One region of the Pseudomonas sp. HLS-6 TE3448 genome, then DNA from elsewhere that is predicted to be linked to it. Evidence: predicted binding sites of a transcription regulator. Region 1 holds the regulator's gene; each other region holds the start of a gene.
What was found. Region 1 encodes FliA, which starts transcription of late flagellar genes. Its sites were predicted from a motif close to CTAAAGTTTNNNNNNNNNNNGCCGNTAA; they were not measured.
Positions count from the first base shown of each region.

Region 2: a site for FliA is predicted at 5,368-5,395, ahead of AB7M23_RS01080 (flagellar protein MotY). Genes of this name have one in related genera too.
Region 3: a site for FliA is predicted at 5,863-5,890, ahead of AB7M23_RS09390 (methyl-accepting chemotaxis protein). Genes of this name have one in related genera too.

Region 1 covers NZ_JBRJIO010000001.1:2,894,921-2,905,080, forward strand. Annotated here, with positions in the region: gene flhB (flagellar biosynthesis protein FlhB) at 1-181, shown strand, start outside; gene flhA (flagellar biosynthesis protein FlhA) at 362-2,491, shown strand; gene flhF (flagellar biosynthesis protein FlhF) at 2,503-3,813, shown strand; gene fleN (flagellar synthesis regulator FleN) at 3,934-4,767, shown strand; gene fliA (RNA polymerase sigma factor FliA) at 4,764-5,504, shown strand; gene AB7M23_RS13480 (chemotaxis response regulator CheY) at 5,611-5,985, shown strand; gene AB7M23_RS13485 (protein phosphatase CheZ) at 6,006-6,794, shown strand; gene AB7M23_RS13490 (chemotaxis protein CheA) at 6,807-9,029, shown strand; gene AB7M23_RS13495 (protein-glutamate methylesterase/protein-glutamine glutaminase) at 9,075-10,160, shown strand, end outside.
Region 2 covers NZ_JBRJIO010000001.1:224,361-234,520, forward strand. Annotated here, with positions in the region: gene AB7M23_RS01050 (Rnf-Nqr domain containing protein) at 1-159, shown strand, start outside; gene nth (endonuclease III) at 163-801, shown strand; gene AB7M23_RS01060 (PA3496 family putative envelope integrity protein) at 907-1,089, shown strand; gene AB7M23_RS01065 (response regulator transcription factor) at 1,172-1,798, opposite strand; partial or broken gene AB7M23_RS01070 (hypothetical protein) at 2,250-2,552, shown strand; gene AB7M23_RS01075 (argininosuccinate synthase) at 2,997-4,214, opposite strand; gene AB7M23_RS01080 (flagellar protein MotY) at 4,350-5,330, opposite strand; gene pyrC (dihydroorotase) at 5,462-6,508, shown strand; gene rnt (ribonuclease T) at 6,505-7,176, shown strand; gene AB7M23_RS01095 (peroxiredoxin) at 7,236-7,838, opposite strand; gene AB7M23_RS01100 (bacterioferritin-associated ferredoxin) at 8,074-8,292, shown strand; gene bfr (bacterioferritin) at 8,491-8,961, shown strand; gene grxD (Grx4 family monothiol glutaredoxin) at 9,026-9,361, opposite strand; gene argF (ornithine carbamoyltransferase) at 9,843-10,160, shown strand, end outside.
Region 3 covers NZ_JBRJIO010000001.1:2,035,176-2,045,335, forward strand. Annotated here, with positions in the region: gene AB7M23_RS09370 (cupin domain-containing protein) at 1-171, opposite strand, end outside; gene AB7M23_RS09375 (NAD(P)H-dependent oxidoreductase) at 455-1,045, shown strand; gene AB7M23_RS09380 (LysR substrate-binding domain-containing protein) at 1,113-2,009, shown strand; gene ggt (gamma-glutamyltransferase) at 2,127-3,794, shown strand; gene AB7M23_RS09390 (methyl-accepting chemotaxis protein) at 3,857-5,776, opposite strand; gene pcaH (protocatechuate 3,4-dioxygenase subunit beta) at 6,202-6,921, shown strand; gene pcaG (protocatechuate 3,4-dioxygenase subunit alpha) at 6,933-7,538, shown strand; gene AB7M23_RS09405 (FAD-dependent oxidoreductase) at 7,606-9,324, opposite strand; gene AB7M23_RS09410 (IclR family transcriptional regulator) at 9,500-10,160, shown strand, end outside.

The DNA.
Region 1 (10,160 bases):
GGCGCGCTCGATCTACTACTCCACCGAGCTTGAGGAAGAAATCCCGGCGGGCCTGTACCTGGCGGTGGCCCAGGTGCTGGCCTATGTCTTCCAGGTCCGCCAGTACCGTGCTGGCAAAGGCAAGGCGCCTGACCCCCTCAAGGACGTACCGATTCCGCCGGATTTGCGTCGGGACTCCTGATCCTACCCTGATGTGGTGGCGTCCTGTGGCCAGCCGGCTTGCCTGCGATTACCGCACCGCATACGTTCTGATCCCCCTGAAAGCCTCTTATTGCGTGACAGACGCAAAGTTGGAAGGCTTCTTGCAAAGGCAGCGCCACGCGCCTTCGTGGCGTCAAAAGTTTGCTTGAGAGGAATACCGGTGGATCGCACTCAGTTAATCAACAGCGCCCGTAGCAACCTGGTCGGCCTTGGCCGAGGAAACCTGGGTGTGCCGCTGTTGCTGCTGGTGTTGCTGGCAATGATGATGTTGCCGATCCCGCCGTTCCTGCTCGACGTGTTCTTCACGTTCAACATTGCCCTGTCGATTGTGGTCCTGCTGGTGTGTGTCTACGCACTGCGCCCACTGGATTTTGCTGTTTTCCCGACCATTTTGCTGGTGGCGACGCTGCTACGGCTGGCGTTGAACGTAGCGTCGACGCGGGTAGTCATGCTCCATGGTCATGATGGTCACGCTGCGGCCGGTAAGGTGATTCAGGCCTTTGGTGAGGTGGTGATCGGCGGTAACTACGTGGTCGGTATCGTGGTCTTCGCCATCCTGATGATCATCAACTTCGTCGTGGTTACCAAGGGTGCAGGGCGTATCTCCGAAGTGAGTGCGCGGTTTACCCTCGACGCGATGCCGGGCAAGCAAATGGCAATCGACGCCGACCTCAACGCCGGCCTGATCGATCAGGCCCAGGCCAAGGCGCGCCGCTCCGAGGTGGCTCAGGAGGCTGAGTTCTATGGTTCCATGGACGGTGCCAGCAAGTTTGTGCGCGGTGACGCCATCGCCGGCCTGCTGATTCTGTTCATCAACCTGATCGGCGGTATGGCCGTCGGTATGTTCCAGCACAACATGACCTTCGCCGATGCGGGCAAGGTGTACGCCTTGTTGACCATTGGTGACGGTTTGGTGGCGCAGTTGCCATCGCTGCTGTTGTCCACCGCTGCGGCGATCATGGTGACGCGTGCCTCGGGTTCCGAGGACATGGGCAAGCAGATCAACCGACAGATGTTCGAGTCGCCGAAGGCCTTGGCGGTTTCGGCCGGGATCATGCTGGTCATGGGCCTGGTGCCGGGTATGCCGCACGTTGCCTTTATCGGCTTGGCGGCGCTGGCCGGTGGTGCCGCCTACATGGTGTGGCGCAAGCAGAATCAGGCCAAGCTCAAGGCGCAGGAAATGGCTCAGATGCAGCAAGACCTGCTGCCGTCTCCACAGCGAGCCATGGAAACCAAAGAGCTGGGCTGGGACGACGTCACGCCGATTGACATGATCGGCCTGGAAGTGGGCTATCGCCTGATTCCATTGGTCGACCGCAATCAGGGTGGGCAACTGTTGGCGCGGATCAAGGGCGTGCGCAAAAAGCTCTCCCAGGACCTCGGTTTCCTGATGCCGACGGTGCACATCCGCGACAACCTCGACCTTGCGCCAAGTGCCTACCGCCTGACGCTCATGGGGGTCATCCTGGCTGAGGCGGAAATCTATCCTGACCGGGAGCTCGCGATTAACCCGGGGCAGGTCTTTGGTACGCTCAATGGCATTGCCGCCAAGGACCCGGCCTTCGGCCTGGAGGCTGTGTGGATCGACGTTGGCCAGCGCAGCCAGGCCCAGTCGCTGGGTTACACCGTGGTCGATGCCAGCACCGTGGTTGCTACGCACTTGAACCAGATCCTGCACAAGCATTGCCATGAGCTGATCGGTCACGAAGAGGTTCAGCAGTTGCTGCAGGTATTGGCCAAGGGCTCGCCGAAACTGGCCGAGGAGTTGGTACCGGGCATCATGTCGCTGTCGGGGTTGCTCAAGGTGTTGCAGGCGCTGTTGTCCGAGCAGGTGCCCGTGCGTGACATCCGCAGCATTGCCGAAGCCATCGCGAACAACGCCGGGAAGAGTCAAGATACCGCCGCTTTGGTAGCCGCGGTGCGCGTCGGATTGTGTCGCGCCATCGTGCAAAGCATTGTCGGCACTGAGTCTGAGCTGCCAGTTATCACGCTTGAGCCAAGGTTGGAACAGATTTTGCTCAATAGTTTACAAAGGGCCGGGCAAGGTCAAGAAGAGGGCGTTCTTCTTGAGCCAAGCATGGCTGAAAAGCTTCAGCGTTCGTTAATCGAGGCTGCCCAGCGTCAAGAAATGCAAGGGCAACCAGCGATCTTGTTGGTCGCAGGGCCGATACGGGCAATGTTGTCGCGTTTTGGTCGCCTGGCAGTACCGAATTTGCATGTTTTGGCGTATCAGGAAATACCTGACAACAAGCAAGTCACCATCGTTGCCACAGTAGGCCCCAACGGCTGAGGTAGTGGGTTATGCAAGTTAAGCGTTTTTTCGCAGCCGATATGCGTCAGGCCATGAAGTTGGTTCGTGATGAGCTGGGGGCTGAGGCCGCCATCATCGGCAACCGACGGATTGCTGGCGGTGTCGAGCTGACGGCTGCGCTGGACTACAAGTTGTCTGCCTTGGCGCCACGTGTGCCCAACGTTGAGCTTGAAGATGAACTGCGCAAGACACAGTCGCGCATCGTAACTGCCCAAGCCGAATTGAGCAGCCGCGTCGAGGGTGATGAGACGGCGAATCGCCAGTTGTTCGCCGGCCTGCCACTGACTGCATCGGAGCCGCTGATCGAGCCGCATGTCGATGAGCCGGAGCGCCCTCGGGTCGCGCCAGCGCCTGCGGTAGATCAGCGCCTGTTTGACTCGATGCGTAACGAGCTGTCTGGTTTGCGTGAATTGCTGGAGGTGCAGCTGGGGTCGCTGGCGTGGACTCAACTGCAGGGCAGCAAGCCGCAGCAAGCGAGCCTCTGGCGCCGCCTGCAGCGTATTGGCTTGTCCGGACCGCTGTCGCGCGAGCTGCTTGACCTGACCGCCGAAATTGAAGAGCCACGCCATGCCTGGCGGATGTTGCTGGCCCACCTGGCGCGGATGATCAGCGTACCGGAAGTCGATCCGATCGAAGAGGGCGGCGTGATCGCCATGGTCGGCCCGGCGGGTATGGGCAAGACCACTACGCTGGCGAAGTTGGCAGCCCGCTACGTGCTCAAGTACGGCGCGCAGAACCTGGCCCTGGTGAGCATGGACAGTTTCCGCATCGGTGCCCAGGAACAACTGAAGACGCTCGGGCGTATCCTCAATGTTTCGGTCACCCATGTCGATCCGGGGCAGTCCTTGGGGCAGGCGTTGGAGCCCTTGCTGCGCAAGCGCGTGGTGCTGATCGATACCGCAGGTTTGCAGGCCAGTGATCCGGCCCTGCGCATGCAGTTGGAGACGCTGGCCGGTCGCGGTATCCAGGCGAAGAACTACCTGGTGCTGGCGACGACCAGCCAGAAACAGGTGCTGACGGCGGCCTACCACAGCTACAAGCGCTGCGGGCTGGCCGGTTGCATCCTGACTAAACTTGATGAAACCGCCAGCCTCGGTGAAGTGTTGAGCCTGGCGATCAGTCATGAATTGCCGGTGGCCTATCTGACCGATGGGCCGCGCATTCCGGATGACTTGCACGTGCCGCGCCGCCACCAGTTGGTCAGCCGCGCGGTCAGTGTGCAAATGCAGGACGAACCCAGCGAGGAGGCCATGGCCGATATGTTCGCTGATCTCTATCACGGCCCGAAGCGTGTTGGCTGAGGTGCCGGTGAAGACGTTGCAAAGTATCTACATCAATGGTCTGCCAGGCATTTTTCAGGTGTTTGAAAGTGCAGCCAGTCATGTGGCCTCGGTCTAAGCAAGACAAGGTAAAGAACAAACATGGGTAGCATGCATCCCGTACAGGTGATCGCCGTGACCGGCGGCAAAGGTGGCGTTGGCAAGACTAACGTGTCAGTGAACTTGTCACTGGCGTTGGCCGAGCTCGGCCGTCGCGTCATGCTGTTGGACGCCGACCTGGGCCTGGCTAACGTCGACGTGTTGCTGGGCCTCACGCCCAAGCGAACCCTGGCCGACGTTATCGAAGGGCACTGCGAGCTGCGCGACGTGCTGCTGCAGGGGCCGGGCGGTGTGCGCATCGTGCCTGCCGCTTCGGGTACGCAAAGCATGGTTCACCTGGCGCCCGCTCAGCATGCCGGCCTGATTCAGGCGTTCAGCGATATCGGCGACAACCTCGATGTGCTGGTGATCGACACTGCTGCGGGTATTGGTGACTCGGTGGTCAGCTTCGTTCGAGCAGCCCAGGAAGTGTTGCTGGTGGTCTGTGACGAGCCGACCTCGATTACCGACGCCTATGCGTTGATCAAGCTGCTTAACCGTGATTACGGCATGAACCGCTTCCGCGTGCTGGCGAACATGGCGCAAAGCCCTCAGGAAGGGCGCAATCTGTTCGCTAAGTTGACCAAGGTCACGGATCGCTTCCTCGATGTCGCCCTACAATACGTCGGTGCAGTGCCGTATGACGAGTGCGTGCGTAAAGCCGTGCAGAAGCAGCGAGCGGTCTATGAAGCCTTTCCGCGTTCCAAGTGCGCGCTGGCGTTCAAGGCCATCGCACAGAAGGTCGATAGCTGGCCGCTGCCAGCCAACCCGCGCGGCCATCTGGAGTTCTTCGTCGAGCGTCTGGTGCAGCCGACCAGTGTGGGGCCTGCTCTATGAGTGCCAGCGGTTTCCGGATGTACAGCAAGGCTTCGCGCGACGCGCAGTATGAGTTGGTCGAACGCTACGCGCCGCTGGTCAAGCGCATCGCTTACCACCTGTTGGCGCGTTTGCCCGCCAGTGTTCAGGTTGAAGACCTGATTCAGGCCGGCATGATCGGTTTGCTTGAGGTGGCGAACAAGTATGACTCAAGCAAAGGTGCCAGTTTTGAGACCTATGCCGGTATTCGCATCCGCGGTGCGATGCTGGATGAGGTGCGCAAGGGGGATTGGGCGCCGCGTTCGGTTCATCGCAATACCCGCATGGTCAGTGATGCAATTCGCGCTGTTGAAGCAAAAACAGGTCGTGACGCTAAAGATCATGAAGTTGCTGCCGAACTTCAATTGAGTCTCGATGATTATTACGGGATTTTGAATGACACCTTGGGCAGTCGCCTGTTCAGCTTCGACGACCTGTTGCAGGACGGCGAGCATGAAGGGCTGCACGAGGACGGCGCCAGCGCCCAGGTCGAGCCTTCGCGCGATCTGGAAGACGAGCGCTTTCAGGCAGCGTTGGCAGATGCGATTGCCAACTTGCCTGAGCGTGAGCGGCTGGTGCTGGCGTTGTATTACGACGAAGAGCTGAACCTCAAGGAAATCGGCGAGGTGCTTGGGGTCAGTGAGTCGCGGGTCAGCCAGTTGCACAGCCAGTGTGCTGCACGCTTGCGTGGGCGGCTGGGAGAATGGCGCGCGCGTTGATTGCTGGGTTTCATGCAGTCGTGAAAATGTTGTGCCGGATTTGATTGAGTGCGCGTTCAGCGCTGAGCGCGTTAAAGACTGCTTGGAGGTCTAATTGGACAAGAACATGAAAATCCTCATCGTTGACGATTTTTCGACGATGCGGCGGATCATCAAGAACCTGTTGCGTGACCTGGGCTTCACCAATACCCAGGAAGCGGACGACGGCGTCACTGCACTGCCAATGCTGCACAGCGGCAACTTCGATTTCCTGGTAACGGACTGGAACATGCCTGGCATGTCCGGCATCGACCTGCTGCGTACTGTGCGCGCTGACGAACGCCTGAAACACCTGCCGGTGCTGATGGTAACGGCAGAGGCCAAGCGTGATCAGATCATTGAGGCGGCTCAGGCTGGCGTTAATGGTTACGTGGTAAAACCATTCACGGCTCAGGTGTTGAAAGAAAAGATCGAGAAGATCTTCGAGCGCGTCAATAGCTGAGGTACGCCACGGGGGCGCTTATGGAGCATAAACAATCGTCGTTGGGCGACTTCGAGTCGACACTGAAGAAACATGCCAACGAGCTTGTCGAGAGCCTTGAACGAGGTAAATTCGGCGACGCGGTACAACTGATCCATCAGCTGAACCAGACCCGTGATCGTGGCCTGTATCAGGAAGTCGGCAAGCTCACCCGCGAGTTGCATAGTGCGATCGTCAGTTTTCATATTGACCCGCAGATGCCGCAGGCTGAGGAAGTGTCGCAGATCACCGATGCCACCGAGCGCTTGTCCTATGTGGTCAAGCTCACCGAGGGCGCGGCTAACCGGACCATGGACCTGGTCGAGCAAAGTACGCCGGTGCTTCAAGAATTGAGTGCCGAGGCAAGTACCTTGAGTGCCGACTGGCAGCGTTTCATGCGTCGAGAAGTGGCTGCGCCGGAGTTTCGCGAGCTGGCGCGTCGCGTTGACAGTTTTCTGACGCGCAGCGAGGCCGGCACCCGTGAAGTGGCAGGCCACCTCAATGACATTCTGTTGGCTCAGGACTACCAAGACCTGACCGGCCAGGTGATCAAGCGCGTCACGCAACTGGTTACCGAAGTAGAAAGCAATCTGCTCAAGCTCGTATTGATGGCCAGTCAGGTCGACCGCTTTGCCGGTATTGAACATGACCACCAGCAGCTACGTGCTGAAAAAGATCAAGAAAAACATCCGACTCGGGGTGAAGGTCCGCAGATTCATGCCGATAAGCGTGAAGACGTCGTGTCCGGTCAGGACGATGTCGACGATCTGTTGTCCAGCCTGGGTTTTTAGGGAGCACGTTTAATGAGCTTCGGCGCCGATGAAGAAATCCTCCAGGATTTCCTGGTAGAAGCCGGCGAAATTCTTGAGCAACTGTCCGAGCAATTGGTCGAGCTGGAAAGCCGGCCTGATGATGCGGATCTGCTCAATGCAATCTTTCGCGGCTTTCACACTGTAAAAGGGGGCGCCGGCTTCCTCCAGCTCAATGAGCTGGTGGAGTGCTGCCATATTGCCGAGAACGTGTTCGACATTCTGCGCAAGGGCGAGCGTCGCGTGGACTCCGAGCTGATGGACGTGGTCCTGGAAGCCCTGGACACGGTCAACAGCATGTTCGGCCAGGTCCGCGAGCGCAGCGATGTGACGCCGGCCACGCCAGAGCTGCTGGCTGCGCTGGCACGCCTGGCTGAGCCGGCTTCGGCCCAGCAGGCTGCTGCACCCGAGCCTGAGCCTGAACCGGTTGCCGAGGCGCCCGCTGAGCAAGCGTCTGGCGACATTACCGACACGGAGTTCGAGCAACTGCTCGACTCGCTCAACGCCGTCAAGGCCGAGGCCGAGGCGCCTGCCGCTCCGGCAGCTGCGGCGGGTGATGAAATCACCGATGCCGAATTTGAGTCATTGCTCGACCAACTGCACGGCAAAGGCCAGTTTGCTGCCGACAGCCTTCCCACACCTGCTGCGCCTGCGTCGGCAGCGGTTGTCGAGGCAGGTACTGAAGCCAGCAACGAAATTACCGACGACGAATTTGAAGCGCTGCTGGACCAGCTTCATGGCAAGGGTACCTTTGCTGTGGATGCACTGCCGGCCGCGGCTGTCGAGCCCGCTGCTACCGAAGCGTCGGGCGACCATATTTCCGAGCACGAGTTCGAAGCGTTGCTCGATCAGATCCACGGCAAAGGTAAATTTGCCGAGGGCGCAGCAGCAACGGCCTCGGTCGCAGAAGCAGCAGTAGCCAAGCCTGCGGCCAAGCCCGCGCCCGCTGTGGCTCCTGCACCTGCTCCCGTCGCCAAGCCTGCTGCAGCGGCAGCACCTGCGCGTCAGGCCGCTCCGGCGTCAGCCGACAAGCATGCCGCCAGCGAAGCCGAAACCACGGTGCGCGTCGATACCGCCCGCCTCGATGAGATCATGAACATGGTCGGCGAGCTGGTACTGGTGCGTAACCGTCTGGTTCGCCTGGGCTTGAACAGCGGCGATGAGGCCATGTCCAAGGCGGTGTCGAACCTTGACGTGGTCACCGCTGACCTGCAGACCGCGGTCATGAAGACCCGCATGCAGCCGATCAAGAAGGTTTTCGGGCGCTTCCCGCGCCTGGTTCGTGACCTGGCGCGCCAGTTGAAGAAAGAGATCAACCTGGAGCTGGTGGGCGAAGAGACCGACCTGGACAAAAACCTGGTCGAGGCCTTGGCCGACCCGCTGGTTCACTTGGTGCGCAACGCTGTCGACCACGGTGTCGAAACACCGGAAGAGCGTGAAGCCGCAGGCAAATCGCGTGGTGGCAAGGTCGTATTGTCGGCTGAGCAGGAAGGTGACCACATCCTCTTGTCGATCTCTGACGACGGCAAGGGCATGGACCCCAACGTGCTGCGCGCCAAGGCGGTGGAAAAGGGCCTGATGGACAAGGATGCAGCCGATCGCCTGAGCGAGTCGGACTGCTACAACCTGATCTTCGCCCCGGGCTTTTCCACCAAGACCGAGATCTCCGATGTGTCTGGCCGTGGTGTCGGCATGGACGTGGTGAAAACCAAGATCTCCCAGCTCAACGGCTCGATCAACATCTACTCGGCCAAGGGCCAGGGTTCGAAGATCGTGATCAAGGTGCCGTTGACCCTGGCGATCATGCCGACGCTGATGGTCATGCTGGGCAATCAGGCGTTCGCGTTCCCGTTGGTCAACGTCAACGAAATTTTCCACCTCGACCTGTCGCGTACCAACGTGGTTGACGGCCAGGAAGTGGTGATCGTACGCGACAAGGCGTTGCCACTGTTTTACCTCAAGCGCTGGTTGGTCAGCTCTGCCGCTCATGAAGAGCAGCACGAGGGCCATGTGGTGATCCTCTCGGTGGGCACTCAGCGGATCGGCTTCGTCGTCGATCAACTGGTCGGCCAGGAAGAGGTGGTCATCAAGCCGCTGGGCAAGATGCTGCAAGGCACCCCTGGGATGTCGGGCGCCACCATTACCGGTGACGGGCGCATTGCGCTGATCCTCGACGTTCCGAGCATGCTCAAGCGTTACGCTGCCCGGCGTATTTGATCCCGGTGGCGCGGTCTTTCGACCGCGCCCCGTAATGGAGTGTTTATGGCAGTCAAGGTCCTGGTGGTGGATGATTCCGGTTTCTTCCGCCGCCGTGTCTCGGAAATTCTTTCAGCGGACCCGACTATCCAGGTCGTGGGCACCGCGACCAACGGCAAGGAAGCGATCGACCAAGCACTGTCGCTCAAGCCTGATGTGATCACCATGGACTATGAAATGCCCATGATGGATGGCATCACTGCCGTTCGGCACATCATGCAGCGTTGCCCGACGCCGGTGTTGATGTTCTCCTCGCTGACCCATGAAGGTGCTCGCGTTACCCTTGATGCACTGGATGCCGGTGCGGTGGATTACCTGCCGAAGAACTTCGAGGACATCTCGCGCAACCCGGAAAAGGTCAAGCAACTGCTGTGCGAAAAGGTTCATACCATTTCCCGCAGTAACCGCCGCTTCAGCAGTTTCGCCACGCCAGCACCGGCTCCAGCGCCCAGCGCCCAGCACAGTGTCAGCAGCATGGCGTCGCCAAGCCTCTCGCGCCCTGCGCCTGTTAGTGCGCCAGTACGTGCTGCCGCACCCAGCTCGCCTGCCCCCAAGCGCAAGTCCTACAAGCTGCTGGCCATCGGCACGTCGACAGGCGGCCCGGTTGCCCTGCAACGCGTGCTGACCCAGCTGCCGGCAAACTTCCCGGCGCCGATCGTATTGATCCAGCATATGCCGGCGGCGTTCACCAAGGCGTTTGCCGAACGCCTGGACAAGCTCTGCAAGATCAGTGTCAAGGAAGCCGAGGACGGTGACGTGTTGCGTCCTGGCCTGGCGCTGCTGGCCCCGGGTGGCAAGCAGATGATGGTCGATGCGCGGGGTACGGTGAAAATCCTCCCGGGCGACGAGCGCCTGAACTACAAACCGTGCGTGGACATCACCTTTGGTTCTGCCGCGAAGTCCTACGGTGACAAGGTCTTGGCCGTGGTGTTGACCGGCATGGGCGCTGATGGCCGCGAAGGTGCTCGCCTGCTCAAGCAGGGCGGCAGCCAGGTCTGGGCTCAGGATGAAGCCAGCTGTGTGATCTATGGCATGCCCATGGCGATCGTCAAGGCCAATCTGGCGGACGCGGTGTACGGCCTGGATGACATC
Region 2 (10,160 bases), 2.7 Mb from region 1:
CTCTGCATCATCCTGGGTGTGGCTCGTGAGCTGATGGGCAGCGGGATGCGCCTGGCCCATCTCACCCCCGGGGCCCTGTTCCTTCTTGGCCTGTTGCTCGCCCTGTACAATAGGACCTGGCGCCGACGTGCGCCCTCTAGCTGCCAAGGAATTCGCTGACCCATGAATGCTACAAAACGCCTGGAAATATTTCGCAGGCTGCATGAAGACAATCCGGAACCGAAGACCGAGCTTGCCTACACATCGCCCTTCGAGCTGCTGATTGCGGTCATCCTGTCCGCACAGGCTACCGACGTTGGGGTCAATAAGGCCACTGCACGCCTGTTCCCGGTGGCCAATACTCCAGAGGCAATATACGCACTAGGCGTCGAGGGGCTGTCGGAGTACATCAAGACCATTGGCCTGTACAACAGCAAAGCGAAAAACGTTATCGAAACCTGCCGATTACTGGTGGAAAAGCATGGCAGTCAGGTGCCGGATAACCGTGAAGCCCTTGAGGCACTGCCTGGGGTGGGTCGAAAAACCGCTAACGTGGTGCTCAACACCGCCTTCCGACAACCCGCAATGGCTGTCGACACCCATATTTTCCGTGTCAGCAACCGCACGGGTATAGCCCCCGGCAAGAACGTTCTAGAGGTTGAAAAGGGGCTGCTGAAGTTTGTACCCAAGGCTTACCTGCTGGACGCCCACCACTGGCTGATCCTGCATGGTCGCTATGTGTGCCAGGCGCGCAAGCCACGTTGCGGCAGTTGCCGGATCGAAGACCTGTGTGATTACAAGCACAAGACTTCAGACGATTGAGCAAATAGCGAAAAAGCTGATTAGCCGATTGAAAAAATCTTTTTTACCGGACCTGAGAATCTCGTTATAAGGTGCGCCAATGGCCCTCTTGCCGTGGAGTGACTTATGAGCACCGATAAAGAAGACCTGGATCTGGATGACGACTTTACTGCCAGCGAAGATTCGCCTGTCGCGGATGTTCCGGTAGAGACGACAAAAACCAATCTGAGTAAACGCCGCACCATTGACAACCTGCTGGAAGAGCGCCGTTTGCAGAAACAGTTGGCGGACTACGACTTCGATCTTTAACGAACAGCCGCCCAATCAACAGGGCGGCGAGTAGTGGGTTATCAAAAAGCCTCCTGGTCGGGAAGCTATTTTGAACGTCATTTCATACCAGATCGTTACGTTGAGCGAGCTCAATCAGATCGACCAGGGAGCGGGCATTGAGTTTCAGCAGCAAACGCGTCTTGTAGGTACTGACCGTCTTGTTGCTGAGGAACATGCTATCGGCGATTTCCTTGTTGCTTTTGCCGCGCGCCAATTGTTGCAGCACCATCATTTCCCGACCTGAGAGGCGTTCGACCATCTCCGCTTCACTGGCCCCTCCCAGATTGGAACGAACCGAATGCAACGCCTGATTGGGAAAGTAGCTGTAGCCCGACAGCACAGCCTTGATTGCGCTGAGGAGCTCGGTCAAATCCTGTTGCTTGCAAACATAACCGGCAGCCCCCGCCTGCATGCAACGCATTGAAAAATGCCCCGGCGCCTGGGATGTCAGCACCAGCACCTTCAACGCCTCCCCTGTAGAGGCCAAGCGGGTAATGACCTCAAGCCCGTCGAGTTTAGGGATTCCAATATCCAGAATAACAATGTCGGGAAGATATTCCCGGGCAAGTTGCAGTGCATCTACACCATTATCCGTCTCCGCAATGACTTCGTAACCATGCCGTTCCATCAGCATGCGTACAGCCAAACGAATGACTGGATGATCATCCACGATCAGCACTTTATTCATGGGCAAATCCAAATTTTTGCTGTTCGGCTTTTAAGCTCGCACAATATCCCATTCATTCGAAATATTGCATTCTGCTCCCGCCAAGCACTTACACTCAAAGACACGGCCTACAAAATCATAGGACAATTCCTACAAATTTTATTAATGCCAAACTCAGAAAACAGCAGCACCCGCCAAAGAAAACGCAAGTAAAATCCGCTGTAAAACAACACTATCATCATTCAAAGTCACAACCTATGAAGCGACGCCACAATCGTTGAAGGAAATTTCCCATAGTGCCATTAGATTAATAGAAGTTCGTAGTCCTCTTTAAAAATCACCCCATACAGCCGCCTTACGTGCTGCCTGAAACAACACATAATTACCCACCTGTACGGACTATTCGAGCGATCCTTCTGAGCATGGCGGCCCGTCATGCATCTCCGCCAAAATGAGCAGAAGGTACTGAATCATGAGCAACGCCGAACCCAAAAGTCCGTTGACCATCATCGCCATCTTCGCCGGAATCATTGAGGCCTCTGCGCTGGCCTCCCTGCCATTTCTCGGTGAAGACAGCCAAGAAATTTACACGTGGTTTCTTGTAGGGTTTCCGCCCTTCTTGACACTGCTTTTCTTTCTTACATTAAATTTCAACACACGATCACTGTATGTCCCTGACAATGCTGAAATACCCACAGAGCACGCACAGGAGATAGCGGCATCGAACTATTTGACCCAAGAAAAAACCAGCGATGAAGCGCCCATAGCCGAGCCTCCTTCAAGTGCAGTTGAATATTCAACAACGAGCACGGTAAAACGTGAACAGTGTCGAGATGATCCCAATGACGCACTTCATGAGAAACTCAATGAACTGTGCGAAAAGCTCGCACAATTAGAACTCATGATAAACACGCCGAACAGCCCGGTGCTACCCGACAACACACCCCCATCCAGCATTTTTCTATCAGGCAGCGGCGCGAATCAATTTATTGAACATCATGTACTAAGCGCGTTGAAGCAATCACGACTTTCACCCAGTAACGGAAGTGGAGAGTCGTTGGTTTTTTACAATATGGATGCTGGTATTCAAACGACGATTACCAATAAACCCATGTCCTCCACACCCCATAAGGCATGGCCATGCACAGACCCACAGTAATAAAAACGATGAATAAAAAAACCCGGCCAAGGCCGGGTTTTTTTCAAACGAGGAGAATGCTTAAATCAGCGAACGCCCCTTGTTTGCGGCAATGCGCATGCGCAAGGCGTTCAGCTTGATGAAGCCCGCTGCATCGGCCTGGTTGTAAGCACCGCCATCTTCCTCGAAGGTAGCAATGTTGGCGTCGAACAGCGAGTCATCAGACTTGCGACCTGTCACGATCACGTTGCCCTTGTACAGCTTCAGACGTACAACACCGTTCACGTTCACCTGCGAAGCGTCGATCATTTGCTGCAGCATCAGACGCTCTGGGCTCCACCAGTAACCGGTGTAGATCAGGCTGGCGTACTTCGGCATCAGCTCATCTTTCAAGTGAGCGACTTCACGGTCGAGGGTGATCGACTCGATGGCGCGGTGTGCACGCAGCATGATGGTGCCGCCCGGGGTTTCGTAGCACCCACGAGACTTCATGCCGACATAGCGGTTTTCGACGATATCCAGACGCCCGATGCCGTTCTCGCCGCCGATGCGGTTGAGGGTTGCCAGCACGGTAGCGGGGGTCATTTCCACGCCGTCGATAGCAACGATGTCACCGTTGCGGTAGGTCAGTTCGATGTAGGTCGGTACGTCCGGCGCGTTTTCCGGCGACTTGGTCCAACGCCACATGTCTTCTTCGTGCTCGGTCCAGGTATCCTCAAGCACACCGCCCTCATAGGAGATATGCAGCAGGTTGGCGTCCATCGAGTACGGCGACTTCTTCTTGCCGTGACGCTCGATTGGAATCGCGTGCTTCTCGGCATAGTCCATCAGCTTTTCACGCGAGAGCAGGTCCCACTCGCGCCATGGCGCAATAACCTTCACGCCTGGCTTGAGCGCGTAGGCACCCAGCTCGAAACGTACCTGGTCGTTGCCCTTGCCGGTCGCGCCATGAGAAATGGCATCGGCGCCGGTTTCGTTGGCGATTTCGATCAGACGCTTGGCAATCAGCGGACGAGCGATGGAGGTACCCAGCAGGTACTCACCTTCGTAAACGGTGTTGGCGCGGAACATCGGGAACACGAAGTCACGCACAAACTCTTCGCGCAGGTCGTCGATGTAGATCTCTTTGACACCCATGGCCTGAGCCTTGGCGCGGGCCGGTTCGACCTCCTCGCCCTGCCCCAGGTCGGCGGTGAAGGTCACCACTTCGCAGTTATAGGTATCTTGCAGCCACTTGAGAATTACCGAAGTATCAAGGCCGCCGGAATACGCCAGTACGACCTTTTTTACGTCCGCCATGCCATCACTCCACGGGGTTGTACGGAAAACCGATGATTCTACCGGTCTTACCGCAACATTTACAGTGGGGCGACAGCTTGTGACGACAAAGCGACAGGAACGGTCGAGGGCGCGACGGACGGTCGCCCCTCAACCTCAGGACTTAACGGCCGGCTTGGCAACAGAGGTGTTGGCTGCAGGCACTTGGCCCGGTGCTGTCGACGCCGCATCAGGTGCCTTGCCAAGCGGCTTTTCGCTGGCGGCTTCTACCGGCTTTTCAACGGGCGCCACACGGTCCAACTGAATGTTCACGCGGCGATTGCGCGAGCGGTTGGCCGGGCTGTTGTTCGGTGCAAGTGGATACCGCTCACCATGGAAACGCAGCGTGATCTGCTCTTCTGCAATACCGTGGCTTTTAAGATAATCCATGACGGCCAGCGCACGCCGACGTGACAGGTCACGGTTGGTCAGGCGATTGCCACTGTTGTCCGAGTGGCCATCAAGCTCAATATGATTGACCGTAGGATCAGCCTTGAGGAAGTCGAGGATGATGTCCAGTCGCGCTTGGGCATTGGCATCCAGGTCGATACCGCCACCCGGGAAGTCGACCCGGGTCTGACGCACCTGGTCGTAGTTCATCGGCAACAACTTGGCCGCACAGACCTGGTAGTCACCGTAGGCCTGGCCAAACTTGACCGGCAACACGCGCACTTCCATCGCCCGCCCCGCCTCACCCGCATAATTGCGGACCACGGTACTGCGGCCGTCCAGCAAGCCATTGATCAAACGGCTGGCCTGGCCTTGCGTGCTGTTGAACAGCACACCGTTACGGGCCATGCGCACAGTGCCCAGGTTGATATCGCCACGCCCGGGCTGCCACGGCGCGGCGGCGGCCAGCAAGGTTGCCGAACCTGTCCCCAGTACATTGCTGTTCGAACGCAACTGGAAGGTCGGCTGTTCGCCCGCGCGACGCACGAACTCACCGGAGCCGAAATTGGCAATCGGCTGGATCAATCGGCACTCGAACTGATCACCCTCGACCTTCCACTCGACGCTTTCCAGACGCGTCTGGAAAGTAAGTGCCATGGCAGGCAGGCTGGCAAACATGCTGAGCAGGGCTAGATAATGCTGGCGCACGGGCGGCTCCACAAATTTTTCACGGCATACCTGCAAGGTATCGGTAGGCCCTGGCAAAACTTGATAGCGAGTGCTCGGCCCCGGCTTTTCCGGTAGCATTCACCTTGAGTTCGACCCGCCTGGAATCCCCAATGTCCGACCGCCTGACCCTCCTGCGTCCTGACGACTGGCATATCCATCTTCGTGATGGTGCCGTCCTGCCCCACACCGTTGGCGATGTGGCGCGCACCTTTGCCCGCGCGATCATCATGCCAAACCTGGTACCACCAGTGCGCAACGCCGCCGAAGCCGGCGCCTATCGCGAGCGTATCCTCGCGGCCCGTCCGGCTGGTAGCCGCTTCGAGCCGTTGATGGTCCTGTACCTCACCGACCGTACCCAACCCGAGGAAATCCGCGCGGCCAAAGCCAGCGGTTTCGTCCACGCCGCCAAGCTTTATCCAGCGGGTGCGACCACCAACTCGGACTCGGGTGTCACCAGCATCGACAACATCTTCCCGGTGCTCGAGGCCATGGCTGAAGTCGGCATGCCGCTACTGGTACACGGTGAAGTAACGCGTAGCGAGGTCGACGTCTTCGACCGCGAGAAGCAGTTCATCGACGAACACATGCGCCGCGTAGTCGAGCGTTTCCCGACGCTTAAAGTGGTCTTCGAACACATTACAACGGCCGATGCCGTGCAGTTCGTGACAGAAGCACCGGCCAACGTCGGGGCAACCATTACTGCTCAGCACCTGCTGTACAACCGCAACCACATGCTGGTCGGTGGCATTCGCCCGCACTACTACTGCCTGCCTATCCTCAAGCGCAATACGCACCAGGTCGCCCTGCTCGATGCCGCTACCAGCGGCAACAGCAAGTTCTTCCTGGGCACCGACTCGGCGCCGCATGCCCGTCACGCCAAGGAAGCCGCCTGCGGTTGTGCCGGCTGCTACACCGCCTACGCCGCTATCGAGCTGTATGCCGAAGCATTCGAGCAGCGCAATGCGCTGGACAAACTCGAAGGTTTCGCCAGCCTGCATGGCCCTGCGTTCTACGGCCTGCCGGCCAATACCGACACTATTACCCTGGTCCGCGAAAGCTGGACCGCCCCGGATAGCCTGCCATTCGGCGAGCACACCGTGGTACCGCTGCGCGCCGGTGAACAACTGCGCTGGCGCCTGCTGGAGACAAATGCGTGAGTGATGATCACTTCGACCTCGACCAGGAAGGTCATAGCGGCGGCCCGCGTCACCCGATGGCCGAACGCTTTCGTGGTTACCTGCCAGTAGTAGTGGATGTCGAGACGGGCGGTTTCAACTGCGCAACCGACGCCTTGCTGGAAATTGCCGCCGTGACCATCGGCATGGATGAGAAAGGTTTCCTGTTCCCCGAGCACACCTATTTCTTCCGTGTCGAACCGTTTGAAGGCGCCAATATTGAACAGGCCGCACTGGAGTTCACCGGCATCAAGCTGGACCATCCGCTACGCATGGCTGTTAGCGAGGAGGCCGCGCTAACCGACATTTTCCGTGGTGTGCGCAAGGCCTTGAAGGCCAATGGCTGCAAGCGGGCAATTCTGGTCGGCCACAACAGCAGTTTCGACCTGGGCTTCCTCAATGCCGCGGTAGCCCGGAACGATATGAAGCGCAACCCGTTTCATCCGTTCTCCAGCTTCGACACGGCTACCCTGGCGGGCCTGGCCTATGGCCAGACCGTACTGGCCAGGGCCTGTCAAAGTGCCGACATCGACTTTGACGGACGTGAAGCACATTCGGCTCGCTATGACACCGAAAAAACCGCCGAGCTGTTCTGCGGTATCGTCAACCGCTGGAAACAAATGGGCGGCTGGCAAGACTTCGACGACTGAAGTCGACAGCCACGCATAAAAAAACCGGCCACTGGGGCCGGTTTTTTTATGCGTGGTGCTTACAGCTTGCCAGCATTCTCGCTCAGGTAAGCAGCAACGCCTTCTGGCGAAGCGGTCATGCCCTTGTCGCCTTTTTTCCAGTTGGCAGGGCAGACTTCGCCGTGCTCTTCGTGGAATTGCAGGGCGTCGACCAGACGCAGCAGCTCGTCCATGTTACGGCCCAGCGGCAGGTCGTTGACGATTTGCGAACGGACCACACCGTTGGTGTCGATCAGGAACGCGCCACGGAAGGCTACGCCACCTTCGGACTCAACGTCATAGGCCTTGCAGATCTCGTGGGAGATGTCAGCGGCCAGGGTGTATTTGACCGGGCCGATACCGCCGTTGTTGACGGGGGTATTACGCCAGGCATTGTGGGTGAAATGCGAGTCGATCGAAACACCGATGACTTCGACGTTACGCGCCTGGAAGTCAGGAATACGGTGGTCCAGGGCGATCAGCTCGGACGGGCAGACGAAAGTGAAGTCCAGTGGGTAGAAGAACACCAGGCCGTACTTGCCCTTGATGGCCGAAGCCAGGTTGAAGCTGTCGACGATCTCGCCATTGCCGAGTACGGCTGGAACCGTGAAATCCGGGGCTTTTTTGCCTACGAGCACGCTCATTCGATATCTCCTGATGTAGTGGAATGGTATGCACAGCAGGGCACATGGCCCACCTGGCATCGCATGGACTGACCATCATACACCGCCCAACGTGTACCGCCGAATTTAAGGGCGGTCACTGACCAGGCTGCCGTCCGTCGCGGCGAACGGGATCACTCAACAAAGTGCTTTGACAAGCATTCTCATTAACATTAAGATCCTCCGCATTGAGCCTTTAGCCACGATGGTCTCCTCTATGTATGTGTGTCTTTGTGTTGGTGTTACCGACGGACAGATCCGCGATGCAATCTACGACGGCTGCTGTAGCTACCGTGACGTACGCGAAGCGACCAATGTGGGCACTCAGTGCGGCAAATGCGCCTGCCTGGCTAAACAAGTCGTACGCGAAACCCTGACCGAGCTGCAAGTGAGCCAGGCTGCACTGCCTTATCCGGTAGAATTTACTGCAGCATAATTCAGACTTTCCAAGAACCGGACCCAGCGTCCGGTTTTTTTATGCCTGCAATTCAAGTGCTTAGGACTAAGACGCGGAACAAAAACATTCTTATTCCTATTAGTTTCTATTTATTATTCAAGAACTTAGGTTTGACAGCAAAAGTTGCCCGGCTCACACTCAGGGCTATTGAGCTCACCTACAGGGCAGGACCCCATCATGAAAGGCGACGTTAGCGTCATCCAGCATCTCAACAAGATCCTCGGAAACGAGCTGGTCGCAATCAACCAATACTTCCTGCATGCCCGTATGTATGAAGACTGGGGCCTGGATAAGCTCGGCAAGCACGAGTACAAAGAATCCATCGATGAAATGAAACACGCTGACAAACTGATCAAGCGGATTCTGTTCCTCGAAGGCATCCCGAACGTGCAGGACCTTGGCAAACTGTTCATTGGTGAGCACACCAAGGAAATGCTCCAGTGCGACCTGAAAATCGAGCAGACAGGTCTAGCCGATCTCAAGGCCGCGATTGCCCACTGCGAAACGGTTGGCGACTTCGGTAGCCGCGAGCTGCTGGAAGACATCCTCGAAGCCGAGGAAGAGCACATCGACTGGCTGGAAACCCAACTGAGCCTGATCGACAAGGTCGGCCTGGAAAACTACCTGCAGTCGCAGATGGGCGAGTAAGCCCGTCTTTCTCGCAGCTAACAAAAAGCCCCGCAATGCGGGGCTTTTTGTTAGCTGACAAGAATCAGGCTTCGGCAGCCTTGGCCTTGGCAGCCGCTTCCTTGATCAGCGTCTGCAGTTCGCCGTTGGCAAACATCTCGGTCATGATGTCACTGCCGCCGACCAGCTCACCGGCCACCCACAATTGTGGGAAGGTTGGCCAGTTGGCGTACTTCGGCAGGTTGGCGCGAATTTCCGGGTTTTGCAGGATGTCCACGTAAGCGAACTTCTCGCCGCAACCCATTACAGCTTGCGCCGCTTTGGCGGAGAAGCCGCACTGCGGGGCATTGGGCGAGCCTTTCATGTAAAGCAGAATGGTGTTGTTGGCAATCTGCTCTTTGATTGTTTCGATGATATCCATGGAGCACCTCGGCTGAACTTTCCGACGCGGTTGTCGGCACGGTGACGCATTGTATCGGAAAGCCGAGCGTGGCGCTCGGCCTTGCCAACATCCCCCTTAGCCCACCGTCCAGGGGCAAATTTAGCGCAACTGGAGCCGTCCGGAGGGCCACGCTTGAGTGAGCAGATACCTTGCGCCGGATATGCGAATGAGCACGTAGCCGGTGCGGTGATGCACTCAACAGCGTGAGCAGCGTTTGCCAAGCCGCTGGCAGGCAGTGTAAAACCTTGTGGCGTACACAAAAAAGCTGTTCCCCATTGGGTTATCGCAGATTCGGCAGTGCCGATGTTGCAGCCCCTCTTGGTAAGACGCGACATTTAATTATAGTATTGCGTCTCCCCCTAATTTCGTCGCCACGTGCGGCTTTCGCCGCAGGTCTCACCCGTTTTTCCAAAAACCGGCTTTAGATGATCTGCGGTCTGTTGCAAAAAGGTAGTCAATGATGAACGCAAGGCACTTTCTCTCCCTGATGGACTGCACCCCCGACGAACTGCTCGGTGTGCTCCGTCGTGGCATCGAGCTGAAGGACCTGCGTAACCGAGGCGTGTTGTTCGAACCCCTGAAGAACCGCGTACTGGGGATGATCTTCGAGAAGTCTTCGACCCGCACCCGCCTGTCATTCGAGGCTGGCATGATCCAGCTCGGCGGCCAAGCCATCTTCCTCTCGCCGCGCGACACCCAGCTGGGTCGCGGTGAGCCGATCAGCGACTGCGCCATCGTCATGTCGCGCATGCTGGATGCGGTGATGATCCGTACCTTC
Region 3 (10,160 bases), 860 kb from region 1:
CCGCCATTTGCCAGGCGTGCAGATCCAGGTACCCATGATCTTGCTGCCATCCTCGCTGGTATAGGCGTTGAGGTTGACGGTGTGCGGGTCTCCGGCGAGTTTCTCCCATTTGCAGGCATCGAGTACCGGTAACGGGTGGGTGTCGCGCAGAACGACGATCGATTTCGACATGAGGGCTCCAGGCAGGCTGAGGAAGTGAACCCGCAGCCTAGCGGGCGGCTCAGCCCCCCGGTTGTCTGGACTCGACATCAAGCTGTCCAGAAGCGCACAAGTCATGAGCCCTGCAATAGATACGCGACTGCAATAATTCGCGTTCAATTCGTGCGCTCCAGTCAAAAGCGTTTTGCCGTCGAGGTGGTTTTTCCGGGCTTTGTTCGTCGTTAACCTGCCCGGCATTCAATTCCATCCGGTTCGCCATCCCAATGGCGTCGACCGGGCACCCGATGAGGCCCCGATGAAAAAAGTCCTGTTGCTCAATGGCGGCAAGAAATTCGCCCACTCCGATGGCCGCTTGAATGAAACCCTGCATGAGGCAGCGCTGGCGTTTCTGGATCGTGCCGGCTTTGACGTCAAATCCACCTACATCGACGGTGGTTATGACAATGCTGAAGAGGTGCAGAAGTTTCTCTGGGCGGACGTGATCATCTATCAAATGCCCGGCTGGTGGATGGGCGCGCCCTGGACCGTCAAGCAGTACCTTGATGAGGTCTTCACCGCCGGTCACGGCAGCCTCTATGCCAGCGACGGTCGAACCCGTTCCGACGCGTCGCAGAAGTACGGCAGTGGCGGCCTTGTTCACGGCAAGCACTACATGATTTCGGCCACCTGGAATGCGCCGCAGCAGGCGTTCGATGACCCTGACGACTTCTTTGAAGGCAAGGGTGTGGACGCCGTGTACTTCCCGTTTCACAAGGCTAATCAGTTCCTCGGCATGACGGGGCTTCCGACTTATCTGGCGGTGGATGTGATGAAGCGCCCGAACGTCGCTGCTGCCGTCACTGCGTATGAGCAACATCTGGCCCGGGTATTCCAGATCCCGGCTTGATGGGTGCTTGCACAAGCCTTTGCAAGCCGCTATCAATCAGCGTTTGGTCGCTGCACAAGGTGTTCGCGTGAAAGCCAGGTCCGATGAGTTACAGGTGTTCGTCTCGGTGATCGAGTGCGGCTCGATTTCCGCTGCGGCCGAGCAGGTCGGGCAGACCCCATCGGCGGTCAGTCGAACCTTGTCACGCCTTGAAGCCAAGCTGTGTACCACGCTGATCAATCGCACCACCCGGCGCATGGACCTGACCGAGGAGGGCCGGTTTTTCTTCGAGCGGGCCAAGGCGATTCTTGCGCAGATGGATGAGCTTGAAGAGCGTTTGTCGTTACACCGTCAGACGCCGTCCGGGCGGCTGCGGATCAACGCGGCGGCGCCGTTCATGCTGCACGCTATCGTCCCTTGGGTGGAGGAGTTCCGTGAGCACTATCCGGACATCCAACTGGAGTTGAACACGGACGACCTGATCATTGACTTGCTGGAGCAGGGTACCGATGTGGCGATCCGCATTGGCGAACTGTCCGACTCCAGCCTGCATGCCCGTTCGCTGGGCTGCAGCCCGCTGCAGATCCTGGCCAGCCCCGAGTACCTGGCGCGGCATGGCACGCCACGGCAGGTTGAAGACCTGGCCGGGCACTCGCTGTTGGGCTTCAGCCAGACCGAGACGCTCAACCACTGGCCTTTGCGCCATGCTGAAGGCGATCGTCTACCCATTCGTCCGAGCCTGTCGGCATCCAGCGGCGAAACCTTGCGCCAATTGGCCTTGGCCGGGGCAGGCATCGCGTGTCTGTCGCACTTCATGAGCCACGAGGACGTGCGTGCCGGACGCCTGCAGCTGATCCTTGCCGATGCCAACAGCGGCTATCGCCAGCCGATCCATGCGGTGTACTACCGCAATACGCAACTGGCCCTGCGCATTCAGTGCTTTCTCGATTTCATTCAGCAAAAGCTGGCGGTCTACGCCTGTTGAGATTTCTGGCGGCGACAGAGGCTGTCTAAACGCGGCTGTTTTCGCTTCGGTGTTTGATATGTCGTTCGACATCAGCCTTAATGGGTGTTCAACGAAAACAACACTAAGGAAGCTTTCATGCGCGTTGTGATGTTCCGACTCCTGACCCTCAGTGCCGCGATTATCGCCAGTTCTTCGGCCTACGCCGTGACCCTGGACGGTGGCGCGGTCGCCGCGCCCGATCAATATGGTGCACAGGTAGCCGCCGAAGTCCTGAAAAAAGGCGGTAACGCGGTGGATGCTGCCGTGGCGACTGCATTCACGCTGGCGGTGACTTACCCCGAGGCTGGCAATATCGGCGGCGGTGGTTTCATGACCCTGTACATGGACGGCAAGCCCTATTTCCTCGACTACCGCGAGATCGCCCCGAAAGCGGCGAACCGCACCATGTACCTGGACGATAAAGGCGAGGTCATCGAGAACCTCAGTCTGGTCGGTGCACGTGCCGCTGGTGTCCCGGGTACGGTGATGGGGTTATGGGAGGCGCATCAGAAATTCGGCAAGCTGCCTTGGGCCGAGCTGCTGACCCCAGCAGTCGGTTACGCCAGGAATGGCTTTAAAGTGGCCTCCAAACAGTACCAGTACCGTGAGGACGCCCTGGGTCTGTTCAAGGACAGCACCAACTTCAATGACTATTTCGGCAGCATGAAGGTCGGCGAAACCTTCAAGCAACCCGAGTTGGCGCAAACCCTGGAGCGTATTGCCAGCAATGGCGTCAGTGAGTTCTATCAGGGCAAGACCGCCGACCTGCTGGTGGCTCAGATGCAGGCCGACAAGGGCTTGATCAGCAAAGATGACCTGAAGGATTACAAGGCTGTCTGGCGTGAGCCGATGCGCATCGACTGGCGCGGCAACACGGTCTACACCGCGCCGTTGCCAAGCTCTGGTGGTATCGCGCTGGCGCAACTGCTGGGCATCAAGGAAAACCGCGCTGCCGACTTCAAGGGCGTTGAGTTGAACTCGGCTCGTTATATCCACCTGCTGGCCGAAATCGAGAAGCGGGTATTTGCCGACCGTGCCGACTACCTCGGCGACCCTGCGTTCAGCAAGGTGCCAGTTGAGCAATTGATTGCCAAGGACTACCTGCTCAAGCGTGCCAAGGAGGTCAATCCGACGGCCATCTCTGAGACGGAGAAAGTTCGCCCGGGCCTGGAACCGCATCAGACCACGCACTTCTCCATCGTCGACAAGCAGGGTAACGCCGTCAGCAACACCTACACCTTGAACTGGGACTATGGCAGTGGCGTTGTCGTCAAGGGCGCTGGCTTCCTGCTCAATGACGAGATGGATGACTTCAGTTCCAAGCCTGGCGTAGCCAACGCCTTCGGTGTGGTCGGCGGCGACGCCAACGCCATCGAGCCAGGTAAGCGCATGCTTTCGTCAATGAGCCCAACGCTGGTAACCCGCGACGGCCAGGTCACCCTGGTTCTGGGCACGCCGGGTGGTTCGCGGATTTTCACCTCGATCTTCCAGGTGTTGAACAACCTCTATGACTACAACCTGCCGCTGGAGAAGGCCGTTGCTGCGCAGCGTGTGCATCATCAGTTGCTGCCTAAGGACACTATCTATTACGACGCTTATGCGCCGTTGAATGGCAAGGTGGCTGATGATCTGAAGAAGATGGGGTACACCCTGGAAGATCAGGGTTGGGAGATGGGGGATATCCAGGCGATCCGGGTCAATGGCACGGCGCTGGAAACCGCCTCCGATCCACGTGGCCGGGGTGTGGGCCACGTGGTGAAGTAACCGGCCTTATCGCTGGCACTGTAGACGCCTGCTGGTGTCGGCAGTGCCAGCGATGTTTCAGGTCAGACGCGGAAGTGGCTGACCATCATCTGCAACTGGTTACCCAGCCGTGCCAGCTCGACGCTGGACGCCGCGGTTTCTTCACTGGCTGCGGAAGTCTGCTCCGAGACATCGCGTACATTGAGGATGCTGCGGCTGATTTCCTCGGCTACGGCACTCTGCTGCTCGGCGGCTGCGGCGATCTGCTGATTCATCGACTGGATGTTCGACACCACGCGGGTGATGTTCTCCAGTGATGCACCGGCTTTACGCGTCAGTTCAACGCTGCTGTCGGTCAGGTTACGGCTGTTCAGCATGACGTTGGCGACCTGTTGGGTACCGCTTTGCAGGCCTGCTACCAGTTCTTCGATCTCTTCGGTGGATTTCTGCGTGCGCTGGGCCAGGCCGCGAACCTCGTCCGCGACCACGGCAAAACCACGACCGGCTTCGCCTGCGCGGGCCGCTTCGATGGCGGCATTCAGGGCGAGCAGGTTGGTCTGCTCGGCGACCGACTTGATCACGTCCATGACGCTGCCGATCTTCTGGCTTTCCTGTTGCAGGTGCCCCATGGCGTCGGTCGAGCGCTTCACTTCTTCGGCCAGGCGTTCGATTTGGGCAATGGCCTGGGCGACGACCTCATCACCCGCACGGGCCTGACCGTCAGCATCGGTTGCCGCTTCTGAGGCCAGCTCGGCGTTGCGCGCCACCTCCTGCACTGTCGTCGCCATTTCATGCATGGCGGTTGCCACCTGATCGGTTTCGACCTTCTGGCTGTTGACTCCGGCATTGGTTTCCTCGGTGACCGCCGAGAGTTCTTCCGCTGCGCTGGCGATCTGGGTGACGCCGTCACGGATGCCTGTGATCAAGTCACGCAGGGTGCTGCCCATGCGCTGTATGCCTTGCTGTAAAACGCCCAACTCGTCTCGGCGGGTCACGCGTAGCTCATGGGTCAGGTCGCCTGCAGCGATTTTCTCGACCACCTTGAGGGTGTCTTGCAGCGGGCGGGTAATCTGGCGGGTAATGATAACCGCGGCCAGTACGCCGAACAGCAGTGCCAGCAGGGTGCTGATGAGTTGCAGTGCACGCGCCTGGGCGCTTTCGTCATCACGACGATCCAGTTGGATCTTATAGAGCTGATCGCTGTATTTGACGATATCGGCGCCTTGTACGGTCATTTCCTGGCGAGCTACGGCGATCTCGGCAATGGCGCTCTTGAAGGTGAGTACGGCGTCACGGTAGGCGAGGATGGCGCTTTCGAACTGCTTCGCGCGGGTGGTTTCGCGTGGCAGGTGATCGTTCAGTTGGCGGACTTCAGTCAGGGCGGCATCCAGTTGTCGCAGAGCCGCCTGCTCGGTCGAAGTACTGAGGTCGGCAATGTAGCTGCGCACTTCCAGGCGCACCATCATCAGTTGTTCCTTGACCCGCGTAATGGCCTGGAATTGCTCAAGACGACGAGGGTCGCCCTCTGGCAAGGCCAGGACATCGCGGTTGATCGACTCGATCAACTCGATGGCGCTGGCGGCGGCTATACCCATCGCATCGCGGGCGGCCAGGGTGGTTCTATAACCGTTGCGCATCTTGTTCAGTGATACCTGATACGCGCTGATGGTCTTGGCCTGCTGCTGCAGCAGTTTGATGTTCTCGGGGCTCTTGAAGCTATTCAGCAGTTTCTGCTGTTGCGCGCTGAACGTGTCGAGTTTGGCTTGAACATTGGCGGCGCTGGTGTCATCGCCGTTGGTCAACATGTATTGCAGGCGCGCAATGCGCATGTTCGTCAGGTCGCTGTTGAGCTGAGTGATGTCGCTCATCCAGTTGCTACGGTCGATCAGGCCACCAAGGCTGGTCCAGCCTGTCAGCGCCAGAAGGCCGGTCAGTAACAGCACCAGGCCGAAGCCCAGGCCGAGTTTCACATTGACGCTGATATTGGCAAACCAGCTGTTCATACCATCCCTCCAGGAACGTTTTACGGTCTTGATCCCGATCGCTGGAAGGTTGTTTTTCTTGGTGCCAGGCGATCCATACGCTGGCTTTATCGGCGGCAGTTCGGGTAGCTGAAACGCTTTTTCAGCAATTCCTACGAAATTGATCAACAAAGTGTTTAGTGAATGTTTCTGCGGCGTTCAGGGCTTCTTCAACGTCTCCTGAATCAAGCCTGCCAGCGCTTGGCCGGTGGAGCCGTGCGTATACCTTTTCGCCATAGCCTATGAAAACTCTTGGGTTAGGCGACGTGAGCGCGCTGCGCTATACATAACCAATTGGTTATGTTTCCCATGGTTCTTTTCAGTTCCCGTCGAAGCCGTCTTGGCCGACACTGGGTGCTCGCCTGCTCCTCCCGGGCTTTTCCACATCCAATAACAAGGAGAACGGCATGTCCGCCACAGACGACAGTCGCTTCGCTATCCGTGATCGCAATTGGCACCCGAAAGCCCTGACCCCCGACTACAAGACCTCTGTTGCCCGGTCGCCGCGTCAGGCACTGGTGAGCATTCCTCAGTCGATCAGCGAAAGCACCGGTCCAGACTTCTCTCACCTGCAGTTTGGTCAGCATGACCATGACCTGTTGCTGAATTTCAACAACGGCGGCCTGCCGGTTGGTGAGCGCATCATCGTTTCCGGTCGAGTGTGTGACCAGTACGGCAAGCCGATCCCGCATACCCTGGTGGAGATGTGGCAGGCCAACGCCGGTGGCCGTTACCGGCACAAGAACGACCGTTACCTGGCGCCTCTGGACCCTAACTTCGGCGGTGTTGGTCGAGCCTTGACCGACCGTGATGGCTACTACAGTTTCCGCACGATCAAGCCCGGTCCTTACCCATGGCGTAACGGGCCGAACGACTGGCGTCCGGCGCACATTCACTTCTCTATCAGCGGCCCGTCGATCGCTACCCGGTTGATTACCCAGCTGTACTTTGAAGGTGATCCGCTGATTCCGATGTGCCCGATCGTCAAGTCGATCGCCAATCCTGAAGCGGTACAGAGCCTGATCGCACGCCTGGACATGACCAACGCGAACCCGATGGATTGCCTGGCCTATCGTTTCGACATCGTGCTGCGCGGCCAGCGCAAGACGCACTTTGAAAACTGCTAAGGAGCCCCGCCATGCCTACTCAACTGCTGCCGGAAACCCCTTCGCAGACCGCCGGTCCTTACGTTCATATCGGCCTGGCACTGGAGGCCGCCGGTAACCCGACTCGCCCTCAGGAAATCTGGAACCGTATGGCGCGTGCCGATGCCCCGGGCCAACAGATCCTGGTGTTTGGCCATGTATACGATGGCAATGGCCATCTGGTGCGCGACTCGTTCCTGGAGTTCTGGCAGGCTGACCACGAGGGTCACTATCAGCCAGATTTCAACCTGGAAAAGCCATTCAACAGCTTCGGTCGTACTGCCACGACCTTTGATGCGGGCGAGTGGAACCTGCACACCATCAAGCCGGGTGTCGCGCTGAATGCCGCCGGTGTGCCAATGGCACCGCACATCAACGTGAGCCTGTTTGCCCGTGGTATCAATATCCACTTGCAGACCCGCTTGTGCTTCGATGATGAAGCCGAGGCCAACGCCAAGTGCCCGGTACTCAACCTGATCGAGCAGCCGCAGCGTCGCGAGACCCTGGTTGCCAAGCGTTGTGAAGTGGACGGTAAACTGGCCTACCGCTTCGACATTCGTATTCAGGGTGAAGGCGAAACGGTGTTCTTCGACTTCTAAGCCTGTAGCGCCATAAAGAAGCCCGCCAATTGGCGGGCTTCTTTATGGGCTGCTGTTTGTAGTGGAGTTACTCGTAGGCTGTTGCGCCGGCAATGTGGCGTCCAGCGATGTAACCAAAGGTCGCGGCCGGTCCCAGGTTGATGCCGCCTGCCGGGTAGTGGCCGCCCATGATGCTGGCCATGTCGGTACCTACCGCATACAACCCGGCAATGGGCTGGCGTTGCTCATCAAGCACCTGGGCGTGCTCGTTGGTCTTGAGGCCAGCGAAGGTGCCGAAGCAGCCCGGTTCAACTTTAACTGCATAGAAGGGGCCTTTCTCGATCGGCGCGACGCAAGGATTGGGGCCATGCAAGGCATCCCCTTGTTTACGGTTGTAGGGTGTAGAGCCACGGCCGAACAACGGGTCTTCGCCGTTGCGCGCATGGCGGTTGTATTGCTCGACGGTCGTACTCAAACCCTGGGGGTCGATACCGCAAGCCTGGGCCAGCGCTTCAAGGGTGTCGCCTTTCTTCAGGTAGCCGGAGCGTACGAAGGGTTCGACCGGCAGTGGGAACGGGCGGGAAATCCCCAGGCCATAACGGCGCTGGAAGGCATGGCTGCAGATCAGCCAGGAGGCCACCTCTTCACCCGGCGCCGCAGCGACCATGGCACTGACATAGTCATAGTAACCGCCGGCTTCGTTGACGAAGCGCTTGCCGTTCGCCAGTACACCGATAATGCCTGGCTTGCCACGTTCGATGATGTGCGGGAAGTGACCGAACGTGCCGTCCTTGTATGGCACCCTGGAGACCGGTGCCCAGGCGACCGGGCTGAGCAGGTCGTCAGCCACCCGGCCGCCGACGCTTTCGCCCAGGCGCAGGCCGTCGCCGTTGGCGCTCAGTGGCGGCAAGGCCAGGTGTTCGTTGCCGGTGGGCGTACGCGGGAACAACGCCTTGCGACGTTCGATATCGTTGGGGAAGCCGCCTGCCGCCAGCACTACCGCATGACGCGCGCGGATCTTAACGGGGCCGTTGCGTGTTTGCACGACGGCGCCAGCCACCCGGTTGTTTTCGTGAATCAGTTCGCTGGCCGGGGCCGACTCCCAGAGCAGTACGCCGAGGTCTTCGGCAGACTTGGCCAGCCTGGCCACCAGTGCAACACCATTGACCAGGTGCATGGCCCGACCGTTGAGCGCCAGGTCGAGCAGGTGCCGGCTGAAGCGCTTGGTCACGTGGAGCAGCGAGCGCCAGGAGCGGGTCAGGGTCAGGAAGGCCGCGAGGTCTTTGCCGGCCATGATCGGCATGCCCATGAACGAGGTTTCGCGCATGGTCTTGCGCAGGCGTTTGAGCAACTTGCCGACTTCGCGAGCATTGTAGGGGGCGGCGATAACCGAACGTCCGCCCGTTCCGGCGCCGGGTGTGTCGCCATGAATATCGGCGATAGCGTTGCCATCGGAAAACTGCAGGGCAGTATGGCGTTCGAAGAACGAGACCATGTGAGGCGCGGCCTCCAGAAACGCATCGATCATTACGGGATCGAAGCGCTCGCCCAGTTCGTGCTCAAGGTAGGTACGGGGCAGTGAACGGTCTTCAATGATACCGGCGCGTTGTGCCAGTGGATTGCAAGGTACCCACATCCAGCCACCGGACCAGGCAGTGGCGCCGCCGAACACCGGGTCTTTCTCGACCACGATGACCTTTTTACCGTGCCAGGCGGCTGTCACGGCGGTGGATAAACCGGCAGCGCCGGAACCGATGACCAGGACATCGCAGTCCACCGTGGTGTGCAAAGAGGTGTCGGCAGGCATTTGAGATCTCACGTTCAGGGTCGAATAGTTTTGTTTTTGGAACTCAATTCCATATTCTATGGTTGCTGTCCGATATCGCCAAGTGCAAAGCGGGCAAAATGGGCGAAGATCGAACAGTGGTTTGCGCTTTCGCCGACGCTCTTTAGAATCGGCAAAATTTTTAGGGACCGTGACCATGGCCGGTAGTCAGATTGAACGTGCGTTAAGCCTTCTCGAAAGCCTCACCAGCGCCCCGCGCGGCCTGCCAATGCAAACGCTGGCTGAGCAACTGGACATCCCCAAGAGTGCTACCCATCGCATGTTGGCCGAGCTGATACGCCTCGGGTATGTGCGGCAAAACCCGGAAAACAGTCGTTATCTGCTGAGTACCAAGCTGGTCGCTTTGGGCTTTCGTTACCTCTCCAGCGCTGGCGCCGATGTGGTTCAACCCGTCCTTGATCAATTGGCCCAGCAAACGGGTGAGCTGGTGCGTCTTGGAGTGATCGACGGCGAGCGCCAAACCTGGATCGCCAAAGCTCAGGGGGCTCGCTCGGGGTTGCGTTATGACCCCGATATGGGCCGGGATGCGCCATTGTTTTACACCGCTTCCGGGCATGCCTGGCTGGCCAGCCTGAGTGATGCGCAGGCCTTGCTGCTGGTGGAGCGCCAAGGGATTGCCCAGCGGGAGGACTTTGGCCCCAATGCCCCGGCTTCCAATGCCGATTTGCTCGAGCGTCTGCGCATTGCCCGTGAGCATGGTTATGCCTGGGTCGTTGAGAGCTCTGCGGTAGGCACCTCGGCACTGGCGGCAGTGGTGCGTCACCCGCTGGACGGGCATGTGGTCGGGGTGCTCAGCG